DNA from 3 places in the Herbaspirillum sp. C9C3 genome. Region 2 is predicted to be linked to each of the others. Evidence: predicted binding sites of a transcription regulator. Region 2 holds the regulator's gene; each other region holds the start of a gene.
The links. The regulator sigma-54, encoded in region 2, starts transcription at its own class of promoters, with help from an activator protein. The targets are predictions, from matches to a motif close to TGGCANGNAANCTGCTTT.

Region 1 (5,886 bases), on a different contig from region 2:
GCTGGCCTGGATCGACACGCTGGATCAAGTGGATGCCGCGACGCGCCGCCTGATCGAGGAAGAACTCGCCAGCCGCGAATTCATGCCGGAGATCCAGCGCATCGTCAGTGTCTCCACCTTCGCCACGCCCAGCGACTGGACCGTGCAGACCACGCGTGGCACCACCACCTTCACGCTCAAGGGCGAGGAAGACATCCGTCGCCTGGCGGCGCCGGCACTGCTGATTGCGGACAGTCACGGCATCCAGTTCCTGATCCGCGACCAGAAGGCGCTGGACAAGCACAGCCGCAAGATTCTGGATCGCTTCCTCTGATCCCTTTTGCCTGCTGCAAAAGAGAACGGCCCTGATGGTGAGTCAGGGCCGTTTTTTCATCCAGGGGATCGCGTTCAGAACTTCTCGTCCGGTCGCAGATAGCGCCACTGGCCGGTCGGCAGTTCACCCAGCTTCACCCCGCCGATACGCACGCGCTTCAAGCCGATCACCTTCAGCCCCACCATGTCGCACATGCGGCGGATCTGGCGCTTCTTGCCTTCGCGCAGGATGAAGCGCAGCTGATCTTCGTTCTGCCACATCACCTTGGCCGGACGCAGCGGCTTGCCGTCCATGATGAGGCCGTGGTTCAGGCGCTTGAGATCGGATTCGGGCAGCTTGCCGGGGCGGGTGTATTGCACGCGCACCAGGTATTCCTTGTCGACCGCCGAATCCTCGCCGATCAACTGCTTGGCGATGCGGCCATCCTGGGTCAGTACCAGGAGGCCCACCGAATCGATGTCCAGCCGTCCAGCCGGCACCAGGCTCTTCAACTGGCGCGGGTGGAAGCGCATCTCGGTCTGGTCTTCGGCCCAGCGCGACTGTTCATTGACCAGCACCACGGCCGGCTTGTAGCCATCCTCGGCCTGGCCGCTGACGTAGCCCATGGGCTTGTTGATGAGGATGGTCACGCGCTGGGCCTGTTCGGCGCTGGCCTGACGTTCCACGGTGACCTTCTGGTGCGGCAGCACCTTGCTGCCCAGCACCGACACCACCTGGCCATCCACGCGCACCCAGCCTTTCTCGATCCACTCGTCGGCTTCGCGGCGCGAGCACAGGCCGAGTTCGGACATGCGTTTGGAAAGTCGTACAGGTTCAGTCATGGGGATTGCCTTGCGAAAAACGGAGGGCCGGCCAGCGGCGAGGGTGAGATTGTACGGCCAGCCGCGCCGCCGCGCCAGACCGGGCGGCAGCGCGGACAGGGTGAGCCGGGTCAGATGCGCAGGGTCTGGAGCAGCTCGGTTTCCAGCATGATCTGGTTGCGTGGCTGGGACAGGCCCGGGCCGTCGATGAGGAACACGTCTTCCACGCGCTCGCCCAGCGTCATGACCTTGGCCGTGTGCAGGTTGATCCGATACTTGGCCAGCACGTTGGAGATCGAATACAGCAGTCCGGCTCGGTCATTGGCCGAGACCGACAGCAGGTAATACTGGCCGCGTTCATCCGGGCGCAGGTCCACCGAGGGATTGACCGGGAAGGTGCGCGACAGGCGCGACAGGCGCGCCTTGGACGGTGCCGGCAGCGGCTCCTCCGACAGCAGCAGGGCGCCGAGCTCGTGCTCGATCAGGTTGATGATGTCGCGGTAGTTCTTGGCAAACACCGGCGCATTGATGAGGAAGGCATCCAGCGCGTAGTTGTTGCGGGTGGTGTGGATCTTGGCGTCGAAGATGCTGAAGCTTTTTTCATCGAAATAGCTGCAGATGCGCGCAAACAGGTCGGGGCGGTCGGGTGTGTAGACCGCCACCTGCACCCCTTCGCCAATGGGCGCCAGGCGGCAGCGCACCAGCGGTACGCCGGTCTCCACCTTGTCGTAGAAGCAGCGCGTCTGCCAGGCGATGTCGGAGGCGTCGTGGCGCAGGAAGTAGGCCACGTCCAGCTGCTTCCACAGCTTTTCGTGGGCATCGGCCGGCAGGCCGTAGAGGCGCAGGGTCTTGATGGCTTCCTGCTGGGTGTTCTTCAGTTCGCGGTCGGCCGAGGGGGCTTCTCCGCCCAGCACGCGCAGGGTCATGCGGTAGAGGTCTTCGAGCAGCTTGCCCTTCCAGGCGTTCCAGACCTTGGGGCTGGTACCGCGGATGTCAGCCACCGTCAGCAGGTAGAGTGCGGTCAGATGGCGCTCATCCTTGACCAGCTGGGCGAAGGCGGTGATGACGTCGGGGTCCGACATGTCCTGTTTCTGCGCCACGTGCGACATGGCCAGATGCTGCTCGACCAGAAACACGATCAGCTCGGTATTGTCCGGCGAGATGCCGTGCTGCTCGCAGAAGGCGCGGGCGTCGGCCATGCCCAGCTTGGAGTGGTCGCCACCCCGGCCCTTGGCGATGTCGTGGAACAGTGCTGCAACATACAGCACCCAGGGCTGGCCGAAGTTGGCCATCAACTGGCTGCAGAAGGGGTATTCATGCGCGTGTTCGCTCATGGTGAAGCGGCGTACGTTGCGCACCACCATCAGGATGTGCTGGTCCACCGTGTAGACATGGAACAGGTCATGCTGCATCTGCCCGACGATCTGGCGGAAGTTCGGCAGATAGCGGCCCAGCACGCTGGTGGAGTTCATCCCGCGCAGGGCATGGGTGATGCCGCGCTTGCTCTGGATGATCTGCATGAACAGGCGGTGATTCTCCGGATTGGCGCGGAAGGCGTTGTCGATCTTGAAGCGCGCGTGCCACAGCGCACGCAGGGTGCGCGCGGACATGTCCTTGAGTTCCGGATGCTCGGACAGTACCAGAAACACTTCCAGCATGGCCGAAGGCGTCTCCTCGAAGACCTTGTCATGGGCGATGTCGACGAATCCGTTGACTTCATTGAAGCGCTCGTTGAGCGGGCGCGGCACGGCCTGCTGCGGGAACAGGTGCGCTTCGATGTTCTGCAGCAGGATGGTGTTCAACTGGGTGACCGCCTTGGCGGCCCAGTAGTAGCGCTGCATCAGGTATTCGCTGGCGCGCCGGGTGTCGGTGGTCTTGAAGCCGAAGGTCTCGGCAATCGGGGTCTGGATGTCGAATACCAGGCGGTCTTCACGGCGATCCGTGACGATGTGCAGGCGGATGCGGATGTCCTTGAAGGCGCGTTCCTTCTGACGCAACTGGCGCGCCTCGGTGGAGGTCAGCATGCCGTGCTCGGCCAGTTCGCCCCAGGAATTGCCCAGGCCCGCTGCCTTGGCTACCCACAGGATCACCTGCAGGTCACGCAGGCCGCCGGGACTTTCCTTGCAGTTGGGTTCCAGACTGTAGGGGGTATCTTCATATTTGATGTGGCGCTGGCGCATTTCCAGGGTCTTGGCCTGGAAGAAGGCCAGCGGGTCCAGTGCGGCCAGGTAGCGTTCCTGCAATTGCTTGAAAAGAGCACGGTTGCCGGTCACCAGGCGGGCTTCCAGCAGACTGGTCTGTACCGTGATGTCGGCGGCGGATTCGTCCAGGCACTCGTCGATGGTGCGGATGCTGTGGCCAATTTCCAGACCGATGTCCCAGAACAACTGTACCAGGGACTCCAGTTTTTCCTTCTTGGCGGCATCCGGGGTCTGGTCCAGCAGGATCAGCACGTCCACATCCGAATGCGGGAACAGCTCGCCCCGACCATAGCCGCCCACGGCCACCAGGGCGGCGTTGCCGGACATGCCCAGTTCCTCCCAGGCGGTGGTGAGGGCCTCATCCACGTTGCGGCGCAACTGCGCCAGCAACTGCTCGGTCTTGTGGTTGGACTGGAACACCTCGATGGCTTGCTGGCGCGCGGCCTTGAGCTGTTTCTTGAGCGTGATGGCGAGTGTGGGCATCGTGGTAGGCAATCAGACAATCAGTGCTGGCAAGGCGGCGGGGCGGCGCCAAACGTGAACGAAGCCGCATCCCCATGCGGCTTCGGGCCCCAAGCAGGTTTCGTGCCGGAAACTGTGCGCAGCGTGGATGGGCACATGGTTCCGGCGGCCAGGATCACGCCGGGGTGGCGACCTGGTTCTGGATGAAGGCGGGCGGCGCCGGCATGCCGGGCGACACCGTCAGTACCTCGAAACCGGTCTCGGTGACCAGCACGGTGTGTTCCCACTGGGCCGACAGGCTGCGATCCTTGGTCTTGATGGTCCAGCCATCGCCCATTTCGCGGATTTCACGGCGGCCGGCGTTGATCATCGGTTCGACCGTGAAGATCATGCCGGCTTCCAGCCTTTCCAGCGTGCCGGGACGACCGTAGTGCAGCACCTGCGGCTCTTCATGGAAGACCTTGCCGATGCCGTGGCCGCAGAATTCGCGCACCACGCTGTAGCCGGCCTTTTCGGCATGCTGCTGGATGACATGGCCGATGTCGCCCAGGTGGGCGCCGGGCTTGATCTTGGAGATACCCAGCCACATGCACTCATACGTGATTTCGGTCAGGCGGCGCGCCAGGATGGAGGGTTCGCCCAGGAAGAACATGCGGCTGGTGTCGCCGTGGTAACCATCCTTGATGATGGTGACGTCGATGTTGAGCACGTCACCGTTCTTCATCACCTTGTCGCCCGGGATGCCATGGCAGATCACGTCGTTGAGGGACGTGCAGATCGCCTTGGGGTAGGGCGTGTAGCCCGGCGGACAGTAGTTCAGCGGGGCCGGGATGCTGCCTTGCACGTTGGTCATGTACTCGTGGCAGAGGCGGTCGATCTCGCCGGTGGTCACGCCCGGTTTCACGAAGGGGGTGATGTAGTCCAGCACCTCGGCGGCCAGCCGGCCGGCCACGCGCATGCCTTCGATGTCTTCGGCGGTCTTGATGGTGATGTTGCCCATGATGAATCGCAATTCGCTAGAAAATCGTCAAGTCAGGATTATAGACGACGGGGGTGGTTTCTGTTTTGTGCGCTCGGGGCGACCTGGCTTCATGTGCTACTTGAACAAAAGGGCAGGGTCGAGTAGAATGCCGGGCTGATCTGAAACCACGGATTGGTTGTCGAATGTGATGTGCGGAGTGATTCTTCATGTGGCTTTGACAATAAATGTTGTAAAAACTGTCGTAAAAATCTTTTGAAACGCGAATCCGTTCGCTAAAAGGGTGTCCGGCTGCATGAGCCGGATGACCGAGCGGATTCCAGACCTAACCCTGGAGAAATTCATGTCCGTTACCATGCGCGAAATGCTGGAAGCCGGTGTCCACTTCGGTCACCAAACCCGCTTCTGGAACCCCAAGATGGCCCCCTTCATTTTCGGCCATCGCAACAAGATTCACATCGTCAACCTGGAAAAGACCCTGGGCATGTACCAGGAAGCCGTCAAGTACGTGCGCCAGCTGTCGGCCAATCGCGGCACCATCCTGTTCGTCGGCACCAAGCGTCAAGCCCGCGACATCCTGGCCGCTGAAGCGCAACGCGCTGGCGTGCCCTACGTTGACCAGCGCTGGCTGGGCGGCATGCTGACCAACTTCAAGACCATCAAGACCTCCATCAAGCGTCTGAAGGACATGGAAGCTGCCATCGAAGACGGTTCGGTCGAGAAGCTGTCGAAGAAGGAAGCCCTGCTGTTCACCCGTGAACAGGAAAAGCTGCAGAAGGCCATCGGCGGCATCAAGGACATGGGCGGCATTCCTGACGCCATCTTCGTCATCGACGTCGGCTACCACAAGGGCGCCATCACCGAAGCCGCCAAGCTGGGCATTCCGGTCATCGGCGTGGTCGATACCAACCACTCGCCCGAAGGTGTCACCTACGTGATCCCGGGCAACGACGACTCCGCCAAGGCGATCGCTCTGTACGCTCGCGGCATGGCTGACGCCGTGCTGGAAGGCCGCGCCAACGCCGTCAACGACGTCGTCGAAGCAGTCAAGGGCGATGAATTCGTCGAGGTCGAGCAGGCTTGATTCTGCTCTTCCGGTAGTACGGTAGTCCAAAAAGGGGTGACAGCGGG
Region 2 (5,886 bases):
CACGGGCGGTTTTTTATTGCGCCGTGATGCGCATCGTCCATGACATACCGTGAGTGAGGAGTACACACGATGGCTGCACCCAAACGTATTGCGCTGGTGACCGGCGCAGGTTCCGGCATCGGCCGGCAGATCACCCTGGCGCTGCTGCGCGAAGGCTATGGCGTGACGCTGGCCGGACGTCGCCAGGAGGCGCTGGAAGAGACGGTCAGGCTGGCCGCTGAACACGCTGCCCATGCGCTGGTGGTGGCGGCCGACGTGACCGATCCGGCGTCGGTGAAGCAGCTCTTCGCCAGGACGCGCGAACGCTTCGGGCGGCTGGACATGCTGTTCAACAATGCCGGCATCTTCGCCCCGCCGGTGTCGCTGGAAGAACTGAGCGTGGAGCAGTGGAAGGCGGCGGTGGACATCAACCTGACCGGGGTTTTCCTTTGCACCCAGGAAGCCTTCCGCATCATGAAGGAGCAGTCGCCGCGCGGTGGCCGCATCATCAACAATGGTTCGATTTCGGCGCATGCACCGCGTCCGTTCTCGGCATCCTATACCGCGACCAAGCACGCCATCACGGGTCTGACCAAGGCCACCTCGCTGGATGGCCGCGCCTATGACATCGCCTGTGGCCAGATCGATATCGGCAATGCCTCCACCGACATGACCACCCTGATGAAGAAGGGGACGCTGCAGGCCGACGGCTCCACCAAGGTCGAGCCGACCATGGATGCCGAACACGTGGCCCGGGCCATCCTCTACATGGACAGCCTGCCGCTGGAGGCCAATGTGCAGTTCATGACCGTGATGGCGACCAAGATGCCCTATATCGGGCGGGGTTGAGCCGGCTTTCCTTTGCCAGATGAAGAAATGGCCGCAGTGATGAGCTGCGGCCATTTTTCTGAAGCGGTGAAAGGCTTGATCCTCTAGCCGATGAACAGCGCAGGACCCACGCCAATCTGAGATATTTGCAATCCGGCGTCGGAAGAGATGTTGCGGGACACGAAGAGCGTCAGCCCGGATTGCCCTTCATGCCCTGCCACTCCGGCGTCAACTGCATGGAAATCCCGAACATGTCCAGCACGCGCCCCAGCGTGTGATCCACCATTTCTTCCATGGACGCAGGGCGCTGGTAGAAGCCGGGCAGGGGCGGGAAGATCACGCCGCCCATTTCCGTGACCGACGTCATGTTGCGCAGATGGGCCAGATTGAACGGGGTCTCGCGCACCATCAGCACCAGTCGGCGGCGTTCCTTGAGCACCACATCGGCTGCACGGGTGATGAGATTGTCGGAGAGGCCATGCGCCACGGCGGCCAGGGTCTTCATCGAACAGGGCGCCACCACCATGCCGGCAGAGGCGAACGAGCCACTGGCGATGCACGCGCCGACATCGCGCACGTTGTGCACCACATCGGCCAGCGCTTCCACATCCTTGCGCCGCATGTCCAGTTCCTGGTGCAGATTGAGCACGCCGGCTTCGGAGACCATCAGATGCGTCTCGACCTGACCATGCTTGCGCAGGTGTTCCAGCAGCCGGACACCATAGATGGCCCCGGTGGCCCCGGTGATCGCAACGATCAGGCGCTGGCGGGGCTGACTGGAAGAAGCACTCATGCGCGCTCTACGGGGCAGGGCAGACTCAGCCCTTGATCAGGGTCTGCAGCTCGCCCGAGGCGTACATCTCGCTCATGATGTCGGAGCCACCGACGAATTCACCCTTCACGTACAGCTGGGGAATGGTCGGCCAGTTCGAGTATTCCTTGATGCCCTGGCGCACGTCGGGGCTTTCCAGCACGTTGACGGTGACGATGTTCTCGGCGCCGCTGGCCTTGAGCAGCTGGATGGCCTTGCCGGAAAAGCCGCATTGCGGGAACTGTGCAGTGCCCTTCATGAACAGCACCACAGGGTTTTGGGTCACGGTTTCTTTGATCCAGGATTGGACGTCGCTCATGGCTGTGCCTTTAAAAATGGGATTGCCCGACATTATAGGGAAAAGCCGGCAGGCGCGTTGAAATCGGCAGCACGCCATTCGTCCGTCCGAGCCGGCGGGAAATTGCATCAAGGAAATGATTTATACCGTATGCAGTTTCCTCTGGGCAGTAGATGAGGGTGCTGCGCAAGACATTCAAGCAGAGCGGTGAACAATGTTGACTGCCGGGTTTGCCGGGCAGTCGCCCTGCGTAATGATTTATATGTTTTTCACAGGCATCGACAGATGCTGTGGCCCCAATGAAAAAGGGCGCTTGCGCGCCCCTTCCTCGTGAAATCCGGCTGGCTTTCTCAGCAGCCCTGCAGGCTGCGAGGTGGCTTGCCGTTGGTGTCCTGGCTTATGCCGCTCCGGCTACCGCATCCTCGGGCGTGTCGTCCGGCAGGCGCTTGGCAATGGAGTGATGCTCCTGCAACTTGTCCTTGTGCTTGATGACCTGGCGATCGAGCTTGTCGATCAGGGTGTCAATGGCAGCGTAGAGGTCGTGTGCGATGCTTTCCGCATGTAGATCCTTCCCCTTGATGTGGACGTTGATTTCCGCTTTTTGGCGCTTTTCCTTTTCTGTGAGTTTATCTACGCTCAGGATCACGCTGACGTCGATCACGTTGTCGAAATGGCGCTTGATACGCGAGAGCTTGCTTTGCACGTATTCCCGGATGGCGGGGGTCAGTTCGAGGTGGTGTCCACTGATGGTCAGATTCATACAAGACTCCTATCGTGAAGTCACTGGAGGTTCGTGCAATCGATCCTGCTGCAGCTGTACCACGGGCACGGTCTTCGTGTCGGATGGCGTGGGCATCAGTCGGGATGCTTGCCTGAACACAGCAACGGTACTGCAGAAAAACTGAGGAAAAACTCAGAGGGACTTGCGGAGATTGACTGGCGGAATCTTCAACACTTCGCGGTATTTGGCGACTGTGCGTCGCGCGACCACCATGCCTTGTTCTGCCAGCATATCCGCAATCTTGCTATCGGATAATGGGGTCTGCGGGTTTTCGGCTCCTATCAACTGTTTGATCAGCGCCCGTATCGCGGTGGAGGAAGCTTCGCCTCCGGTTTCAGTCGCGACGTGGCTACCGAAGAAGTATTTCAACTCAAACATACCATGCGGAGTGAGCATGTATTTCTGAGTCGTCACGCGAGAGATGGTGCTCTCGTGTAGACCCAGTGTATCAGCAATTTCACGCAGCACAAGGGGGCGCATGGCCACTGCACCATGGGAAAAGAAGTTTCTTTGACGTTCCACAATAGCCTGCGCGACGCGCAAAATCGTATCGAAACGTTGCCGCATGTTCTTGATGAGCCACTTGGCTTCCTGCAACTGCGAGGACAGCGAACCTTCGCCCTTGGCCTGCTTCAAGGCACTGGCGTACATCGCATTGACGCGCAGCTTGGGCATGACCTCATGGTTGAGCATGACCTGCCAGCCGTTCTTTGTCTGCTTGACAATCACGTCCGGCACCACGTAGTCCGAGGCGTCACGCGCGAATTCGGCACCCGGATGCGGACGGCACTGGCGGATCACGGCCTGGGCTTCACGCAGGTCTTCGTCGTCACAATCGAGGGCCTTCTTGATCTTGTTGAAGTCGCGCTGGGCGAACAGCGGCAGGTAATCCTCAACGATCCTCAGCGCCAGCTTGCGCGTGACAAAGGGGATCTTGGGCAGGCGGCGGATCTGCAAGGCCAGGCATTCGCCGGCACTGCGCGCGCCCACGCCGGCCGGGTCCAGGCTCTGCAGCAGCTTGAGCGAAATCGACAGCTCTTCCATGTCGATACCCAGCTCTTCAGGCAGGCGCGCGAGGATGTCCTCCAGCGGTTCTTCCAGATAGCCGCTCTCGTCGAGCGCATCGGTGAGCAGTTCCAGCAGCGCACGATCGCGCAGGGTGCGCGCAGTCACGCGGATCTGTTCCAGCAGGTGTTCGCGCAGGGTCAGTTCATGGGCTTCCAGCTGCGGGCGGGCATCGTCGTCATCGGGTGACTTGCCGCTGCGGGCGACGTCATCGAAGCTCCAGTCGGCATCACCGGTGACACCGGTGTCCGGATTGTTGTCCTGGTACTCGAAGCTGGAATCGCCATCGCTGGCAGCGGGCGTCGCTTCGCCGCTGTTTTCATGAGGGGTGTCGGCCACGCCACTGGAAGGCGAACTGGAGACGGCACCGTCGGCCAGCAGACGCACCGAATTGTCGAGAGCGTCATCGAGACGCTCCAGCAGGGGATTGTCGGAGAGGATCTGTTCCAGTTCCTGGTGCAGTTCCAGCGTCGACAGTTGCAGCAGCCTGATCGACTGCTGCAGTTGCGGCGTCAATGCGAGGTGCTGCGAGGTACGTAACTGGAGCGACTGTTTCATCTGTCTTTCTGAAAGCGGCGTGGCCCGCGGGTTGCTGTGCCTGTCGTTGCGTGATGCCTGGGTGTCGGTGATGCTCGATACGTAGGGCGACTGTGCTGCTTACATGCGGAAGTGCTCGCCCAGATAGACGCGGCGTACCGACTCGTTGGCAATGATCTCTTCCGGATTGCCGCTGGCCAGCACCGTGCCCTGGTTGATGATGTAGGCGCGATCGCAGATGCCCAGCGTCTCGCGCACGTTGTGGTCGGTGATGAGCACGCCGATGCCGCGCTCCTTGAGGAAGCGCACGATACGCTGGATCTCGATCACCGCAATCGGGTCGATACCGGCAAACGGTTCATCGAGCAGCACGAAGCGCGGATCGGTGGCCAGCGCGCGAGCGATCTCGACGCGTCGGCGCTCACCGCCCGACAGTGACAGGGCCTGGCTTTCGCGCAGCTTTTCGATCTGCAGTTCGTGCAGCAGGTTGTTGAGGCGGCCCTCGATTTCATCGCGCGAGAGCGGCTTGCCGTCTTCCTGGCGCAGCTCCAGCACGGCGCGGATGTTGTCTTCCACCGTCAGCTTGCGAAACACCGAGGCTTCCTGCGGCAGGTAGGACAGGCCCATGGTGGCGCGCTTGTGAATGGGCATGCGCGAAATGGGCGCGCCATCCAGGTCGATCTCGCCGCCATCGGAGGGTACCAGCCCCACGATCATGTAGAACGAGGTGGTCTTGCCGGCACCATTGGGGCCGAGCAGGCCGACCACTTCGCCGCTGCGCACTTCCATCGAGACATCGCGCACCACCTGGCGCGCGCCGTAACTTTTCTTCAGGCCGCGAACGACCAGCGAACTGGCTACCATCCTTACTGGTCCTTTCCGTTCTGACGACGCGCTGCCGGCTGGGCCGGTGCTGCGGGCTGGGCGTCCGTGGCCGGCGGCGGGTTCTTGGGCTGGATCACGGCCGTGATGCGGCCCGCGCCCGGCTTGCTCTGGCCGCTGGCAGTGTTGTTGACCGAATAGAATTCGGCGCGGCTGTCATAGGAAATGAATTCGCCGTTGACTTCATCGGTGATGCGGTCGCCGTCCATGCGCTGGATGTGGGCGCGCTGGAACAGCTTGGACACTTCCGTCTGCTCCGAATACTCGATGCGCTCGGCCTGGCCTTCGATCCACAGATTGGGGCCGCCGTCACGCTTCTGGCGGAAGGTTGCCAGCGCACCAGGCGCGGCATACAGCACCGCATTTTCATAACCGTACTGATCGGTCGTCAATACCACGCGGCCGGCCTTGATGATCAGGGTGCCACGTGTCATCACGACGTTGCCGGTGAAGGTCTTCACCTGGCGCACGTCGTCATAGACCATCTGGTCTGCCTCGATGTTGGTGGGCTTGGTGGAGTCCGCCTTCTCGGCGTTGGCCACACCGCACACGGCAGCCAGCATCAGCATCGGCAGTAAGAGTGAGCGTTTCATTGGTTTCCTGTCTGTTCGATTCTTGGCGTTCTTGTCCGGGACTGAACCGGCTTAGCGTTTCTTCGGTGCGGGCTCGTAATAGCCGCGTACATTGCCGAGCAGCTGCACCACC
Region 3 (5,886 bases), on a different contig from region 2:
CGGTCGCGATGGATCCAGCGTGGGCGGTGAATCACCCCAGACCAAATTGCTTGTGAAGAATCTTGTCCAGGAAAGCCCGAGGCAAGAATCGCCTTGCAAAAGCGCCCTGACGTGCCACTTTCCCAGAGGGATAGCGGAGCGATGGAGACCCTGCCCCAGCAGCCTGGATGATGGTTTCTGCCACGCTCTCCGCGCTATCGGCTGCAGCCATCGCGGTGTTGTAGGCGACAAGGTATCGTTGACGGCTGCGGTCGTAGGCCGGGTGGGGGCGGTCGGGTGGGGTAACGCTCGTGTCGAAGGAGGTCCGTGTCACGCCGGGTTCGATAACCAGCACACGTACTCCGAATTCACGAACCTCGTGATCAAGAGATTCGGAGTAACCCTCGATGGCATGCTTGGTTGCGGAGTAATGCGCATTGTAGGGAGCGGGAATAATCCCCAGTCCCGAGCCAACATTCAATATACGACCGCTGCCTTGCTTGCGCATCGTCGGAAGTACTGCATTGGTCACTCTGATGAGCCCGAAGACGTTCGTCTCATACAGCATTCTTACCTGATCAAGGGAGCTTTCCTCCGCCGCTGCCGGTCCGAGGCCAAATCCCGCGTTATTGACCAGCACGTCGATGCGGCCTTCCTGGCGGAGCACTTCATCAATGGCGTTTTTCACTGACTCGTCATCCGTGACATCCATGCGCAAGAAAGGGAACGCCCCCTGGCTGGCCTGCTTGCCACGCCTGCTTGTTCCGTAAACGCGATAGCCGAGTGCCGCGAACCGCTCAGCGGTGGCCTCGCCTATCCCTGATGACGCACCGGTAACAAGTGCAATGCGGTTTTGCTTCGACATCCCGGACTCCTGTTCATTTATTGCTGCTCGTTGTTTGCACTCGCCCGTGAAAGGGGAGTGCGTGACAGAGCGGTTATAGGCGGATACTTACTTGAGTTGATAGCGTTGTGCGGCATGCGCTTGCCGGATATCTCCCAGCAGAGATAGACGAGCTTGCTCCAACGCTTCCCATCGTTCGGCGACATGAAGTGGCGGGATCGTGATCAGTTCGCGGCGATCAAATCCGATCAGCGCGGCATCGACCAGTTCGCCGACATCCATGACCTCAGGCAGCGTGTTGACATCGATTCCTGCACGCTCCCAGATTTCCGTGCGCGTCGCCGCAGGCAGAACCGCTTGAACGTAGACGCCCTTGGGAGAAAGCTCCAGGTGCAGTCCCTGGGACAGAAACAGGACAAAGGCCTTGGTGGCGCCATAGATCGCGGTTCCGAACTCGGGAGCGAAACCCACGACGGAGCCAATATTGACGATAGCGCCTCTCGCGGACCCGGCAAAACGTCCCGCCACTGCGGCCGCAAGGCGGGTGGGCGCCGTCGTATTGAGTGCAATCAGGCGATCAATGCCTTGCGCCGTCTGCTCAACAAACCGGCCTGACTGAGCAATCCCCGCATTGTTGACAAGCACTTCGATGTCGGAGTCCTCGCGCAAGCGGGTTTCGAGTCCGACCAGGTCGGTCGGGTTCGTCAAATCAGCGGGCAAGACTTCGACGGCCACGCCGGTGTCATCGTGCAAGCTGGCTGCCAATTTGTTGAGACGTTCATGATCCCGTGCTACCAGCACCAGTGCATGACCTCGCCGGGCCAAACGTTGGGCATAGGTGGCACCGATACCGCTGGAGGCTCCGGTGATAAGGGCTGTCGGTAACTTGCTCATGGCGGGTTTCCTTGTTCGCTGGCGATTGCGTTGTTTAAATTCCCCACTCCCCCGGCGCCCTGATCGCGTGGAGCAGGGGGCAAAGAGTCGAGGCAGGTAGAGATGCAATGATGATGATCATAATCATTGATGTCAATACTTTGATTATAGTCATAATCAAAATGTGGTAGGATTCTCACTGCTGAACATTTCACGATGAGATATCCATGAAGGTTACAAAGGCCCAGGTACAGGCAAACCGTGCGCGCGTTGTTGAAACTGCGTCTCTGTTGTTTCGTGAGCACGGCTATGATGGGGTCGGCATTGCCGATTTGATGTCCGCCGCGGGTCTTACTCATGGCGGGTTCTACAAGCACTTCGCCTCCAAATCCGACCTCATTGCAGAATCGGCGGCTTGTGGTCTCGCACAGACTGCAGAGCAATCCGTGGGCATCGAGATTGCTGAGCTGGTAAGGCACTATCTCTCTCGCGCCCATCGGGACAACCGGACGAATGGATGCACGATCGCTGCGCTAGGCGGGGACGCTGCGCGCCAGCCCGAGGCTGTTCGAGCCAGCTTTGCAGCAGGTATCGAAAAGATGCTGGCAACGCTAAGCAAGCTCAGCGCAGAATCGGATTCGTTCGAGGGGAGAGAGGAGAGGGCTCAAAACCTGAGCATCTTGGCGTGTGCGGTCGGTGCACTCGTCATGTCGCGCGCATGTCCGGATGATCTCCCTCTGGCAGACGAAATCCTGTCGGTTGTCCGGGACCGGCTCATGGCCACATTGAATGCAGCTGAAACGAATCAGGATTTCCAGTCTTCATAGAACTCTTGTGCATTTGATCGTCAAATGCACGAGTTCGCAGAAGTGCAAGTGCAGGCGGGAAATTGTTTGGCTTGATTCTTTTGTGTTGGCGTTTTCGCGTCGCAATCAATGCGTCCGTCAGCGTTTGCCGCAATCAACGGACTTCATCTGCATTGCCTCACCGGACTTACCAGCTGGTCTCCCTCTCCGCGGTCGAAGAAATCTTGTGAATGGCCAGATCCGCGCCTTCAAATTCCTGTTCCGGATCAAGACGAATCCCCACCATTTTCTTCAGCAAGCCATAGACGATCCAGCCTCCTGCCGCCGCAATGGCAATGCCCATGAGGCTGCCGATGAGCTGCGACATGAACGACACACCGCCCCTTCCGCCCAGGGCCTGCAAGCCGAAGATGCCGGCTGCGAGTCCGCCCCACAGTCCGCACAGCCCGTGCAGCGGCCATACGCCCAGTACATCGTCGATCTTCCACTTGTTCTGCGTGCGGGTGAACATCCATACGAAAATCGCGCCTGCAATGCCACCCGTGACCAGCGCGCCCAGCGGGTGCATCAGGTCCGAGCCAGCGCATACCGCTACCAGTCCGGCCAGTGGACCGTTGTAGGCAAAACCGGGATCGTTGCGTCCCATCATCAGGGCCACCAGCGTCCCCCCGGCCATGGCCATGAGCGAATTCATCGCGACCAGGCCATTCATCTTGTCCAGCGTCTGCGCGCTCATCACGTTGAAGCCGAACCAGCCCACCGTCAGAATCCATGCGCCCAGGGCCAGGAAGGGTATGTTGGAGGGGGGATGCGCCGCCACCGCACCTTCCTTGCTGTAACGGCCACGCCGCGCACCCAGCAGCAGCACCGCAGGCAGGGCGATCCAGCCGCCTACGGCGTGGACCACGATGGAACCGGCGAAGTCATGGAACTGCGCACCGAAGGTCGCCGCCAGCCAGGCTTGCACACCCAGGTGCTGGTTCCAGGCAATGCCCTCGAAGAAGGGATAGACCACACCCACCAGCACGGCCGTGGCCACCAGCTGCGGATTGAACTTGGAACGCTCGGCAATGCCGCCCGAGATGATGGCCGGAATGGCCGCCGCAAAGGTCAGCAGGAAAAAGAACTTCACCAGCTCGAAACCACTGCGCTGGGCCAGCGTCTCGGCTCCCGCAAAGAAGCTCACGCCATAGGCCACGTAGTAGCCGATGAAGAAATAGACGATGGTCGAGACCGCAAAGTCCGCCAGGATCTTCACCAGAGCATTGACCTGGTTCTTCTTGCGTACCGTCCCCAGCTCAAGGAAGGCAAAGCCGGCGTGCATGGCCAGAATCATGATCGCCCCCAGCAGGATGAAGAGGGCGTCTGCGCCGTTTTTGTGATCGTCCACCAGAAAATCTCCCAAAAAGTGTGCAAGAAAATGCTTGAAAGCCAGGACTAAAGCAATTTCCGTTCCATTTTGGTGAAAAATTCGCAGTTCCTTGATTTGAAACGACTTTTCTGGTGCATCAGGATCTTGTCAGTGAACGTTGCGCACGAACTTCGTGCGTTGCGGGCATGCTCCAGGTTGATGAGCTGCATTTTGGTGCGCGAGTCCCATGGTCTTCGCCTTCCCGGCGCGCGGGGAATTCCGATCAAAGTGCGCCGCTTCGTCGACTATCTCGCCGAGGACTTCGGCAGTCATCCTCCGTGGGAGCCGCAGGAAACGCCGCGTACCTAGGGCCCGCCTAGTGCGATGATACGAACAGCGCAGCAGGATCCGGCGCGGGAAGCGCGTAGGCGGTCTTCATTCTGGTGACCTCCTGCACGGGCGTCATGCCGAACAATCGCTTGAATTCACGGCTGAACTGGGATGCGCTTTCGTAGCCCACGGTGGCGCTGGCTGCGGCTACCGTCAGGCCGTTGCGCAACATCAGCAGACGCGCCTGATGCAGACGCGTGGACTTGAGATACTGCATGGGCGAGGTGGCGGTGACCGCCTTGAAATGCGCATGAAAGGATGGCGGACTCATCCCGGCTTCTTGCGCCAGCTGTTCCACGTCCAGCTTGTCCGCGTAGGCGGCATGGATCTTCCGGATGGCGCGAGCTACCTTTGCGTACTGTCCGTCATTGCGCAATGCGGCTCGCATGGAGGCGCCCTGTTCGCCGCTGAGTACCCGCAGGTAGATTTCCTTGACCAGGGAGCGGCCCAGTATGCGGGCCTCCATCGGAATGCACATGGCCTCCAGCAGGCGCAGGACGGAGGCCGACATCCTCTCGTCCATCCGGGTAGCGAACATGGTTTGCGGACTGGCGCGCACATCGGTCTGGTCCATCTGCAAGAGCACTTCGGCCAGCAGCTGGAAGTCCAGCCGAAAGTAGATCGCCAGCAGTGGCGCCTTCGCGCTGGCATCGGTTTGCATCGTGAATGGCACCGGCACGGAGACGGCCAGATAGTGGCGGGCATCATAGAGATAGGTCTTCCCGCCCAGGTAGCCGCGCTTTCTTCCCTGCACGACCACGACGATGCCCGGCTCGTAGAGCACCGGTGTTTCACGCAGGCGGCGATTGGAACGCAGCAGGCGCACATCCGGCAGCAGCGAGAGGTTGTAGCCCTCTTCAGGCGCGAGCTGCATGAGCAGGTCCACCATGCGCTGGTGCACACCCGAGGTCAAAGCTTGAGATGTCTTCATGCGTCCCGTCATCGTCAATTGATAGGTTTAGGCAAACATTGAATGCCAACCGACATGGTGCAGTCAAGTGCACCTGCCTATCATTGAAGCCGTCGCCTTCCCGGGTGATGAACCGGTTTGGTTCGTCAGGAGGGCGGTTTCACGGGAGATGTGGCGATGGTCATGCAGAAGTCCGACAAATTGAATTTTCTGATTACGGGTGTCAGCTCAGGTTTTGGACGTGCGCTGTCCCATGCGGCCTTGCAGGCGGGACATACAGTAATAGGCACAGTGCGCAACGAGGAGGCGCGAGCGGTCTTCGAGCACCTCGCACCGGGGCGGGCGATGGCAGTGGTGCTCGATGTCACCGATTTTCCTTCCATTGACAGTGTCATCGGCAGCGCGACCGAGCGCCTTGGTCCTGTCGACGTCCTGGTCAACAATGCCGGCTACGGTCATGAAGGGGCGCTGGAAGAGTCTTCGCTGGAGCAGATGCGGCATCAGTTCGACGTCAATGTCTTCGGTGCCGTCGCCATGATCAAGGCCGTGCTGCCGGCCATGCGGACGCGGCGACGCGGCCATGTCATCAACATCACCTCCATGGGTGGATTCATTACCATGCCGGGCATCGCCTACTACTGTGGCAGCAAGTTTGCTCTGGAAGGCATTTCAGAGACCCTGGCCAAGGAAGTGGCTGACTTCGGCATCAAGGTCACGGCGGTAGCGCCAGGCT

Region 1: HNO82_RS01520 ([protein-PII] uridylyltransferase) is a predicted target of sigma-54. The motif match lies at 3,888-3,905, and genes of this name have one in related genera.
Region 3: HNO82_RS14840 (ammonium transporter) is a predicted target of sigma-54. The motif match lies at 3,942-3,959, and genes of this name have one in related genera.

What each region holds. Positions count from the first base shown of each region.
Region 1 covers NZ_JABFMQ010000001.1:320,196-326,081, forward strand. Annotated here, with positions in the region: gene HNO82_RS01510 (cyanophycin metabolism-associated DUF1854 family protein) at 1-313, shown strand, start outside; gene HNO82_RS01515 (pseudouridine synthase) at 388-1,134, opposite strand; gene HNO82_RS01520 ([protein-PII] uridylyltransferase) at 1,245-3,797, opposite strand; gene map (type I methionyl aminopeptidase) at 3,952-4,776, opposite strand; gene rpsB (30S ribosomal protein S2) at 5,099-5,839, shown strand.
Region 2 covers NZ_JABFMQ010000017.1:79,953-85,838, reverse strand. Annotated here, with positions in the region: gene HNO82_RS16050 (SDR family oxidoreductase) at 70-828, shown strand; gene HNO82_RS16045 (UbiX family flavin prenyltransferase) at 998-1,600, opposite strand; gene grxD (Grx4 family monothiol glutaredoxin) at 1,626-1,937, opposite strand; gene hpf (ribosome hibernation-promoting factor, HPF/YfiA family) at 2,314-2,676, opposite strand; gene HNO82_RS16030 (RNA polymerase factor sigma-54) at 2,830-4,320, opposite strand; gene lptB (LPS export ABC transporter ATP-binding protein) at 4,420-5,163, opposite strand; gene lptA (lipopolysaccharide transport periplasmic protein LptA) at 5,166-5,774, opposite strand; gene lptC (LPS export ABC transporter periplasmic protein LptC) at 5,826-5,886, opposite strand, start outside.
Region 3 covers NZ_JABFMQ010000015.1:51,640-57,525, reverse strand. Annotated here, with positions in the region: gene HNO82_RS14855 (oxidoreductase) at 32-844, opposite strand; gene HNO82_RS14850 (SDR family NAD(P)-dependent oxidoreductase) at 932-1,717, opposite strand; gene HNO82_RS14845 (TetR/AcrR family transcriptional regulator) at 1,924-2,523, shown strand; gene HNO82_RS14840 (ammonium transporter) at 2,690-3,892, opposite strand; gene HNO82_RS14835 (AraC family transcriptional regulator) at 4,230-5,174, opposite strand; gene HNO82_RS14830 (oxidoreductase) at 5,337-5,886, shown strand, end outside.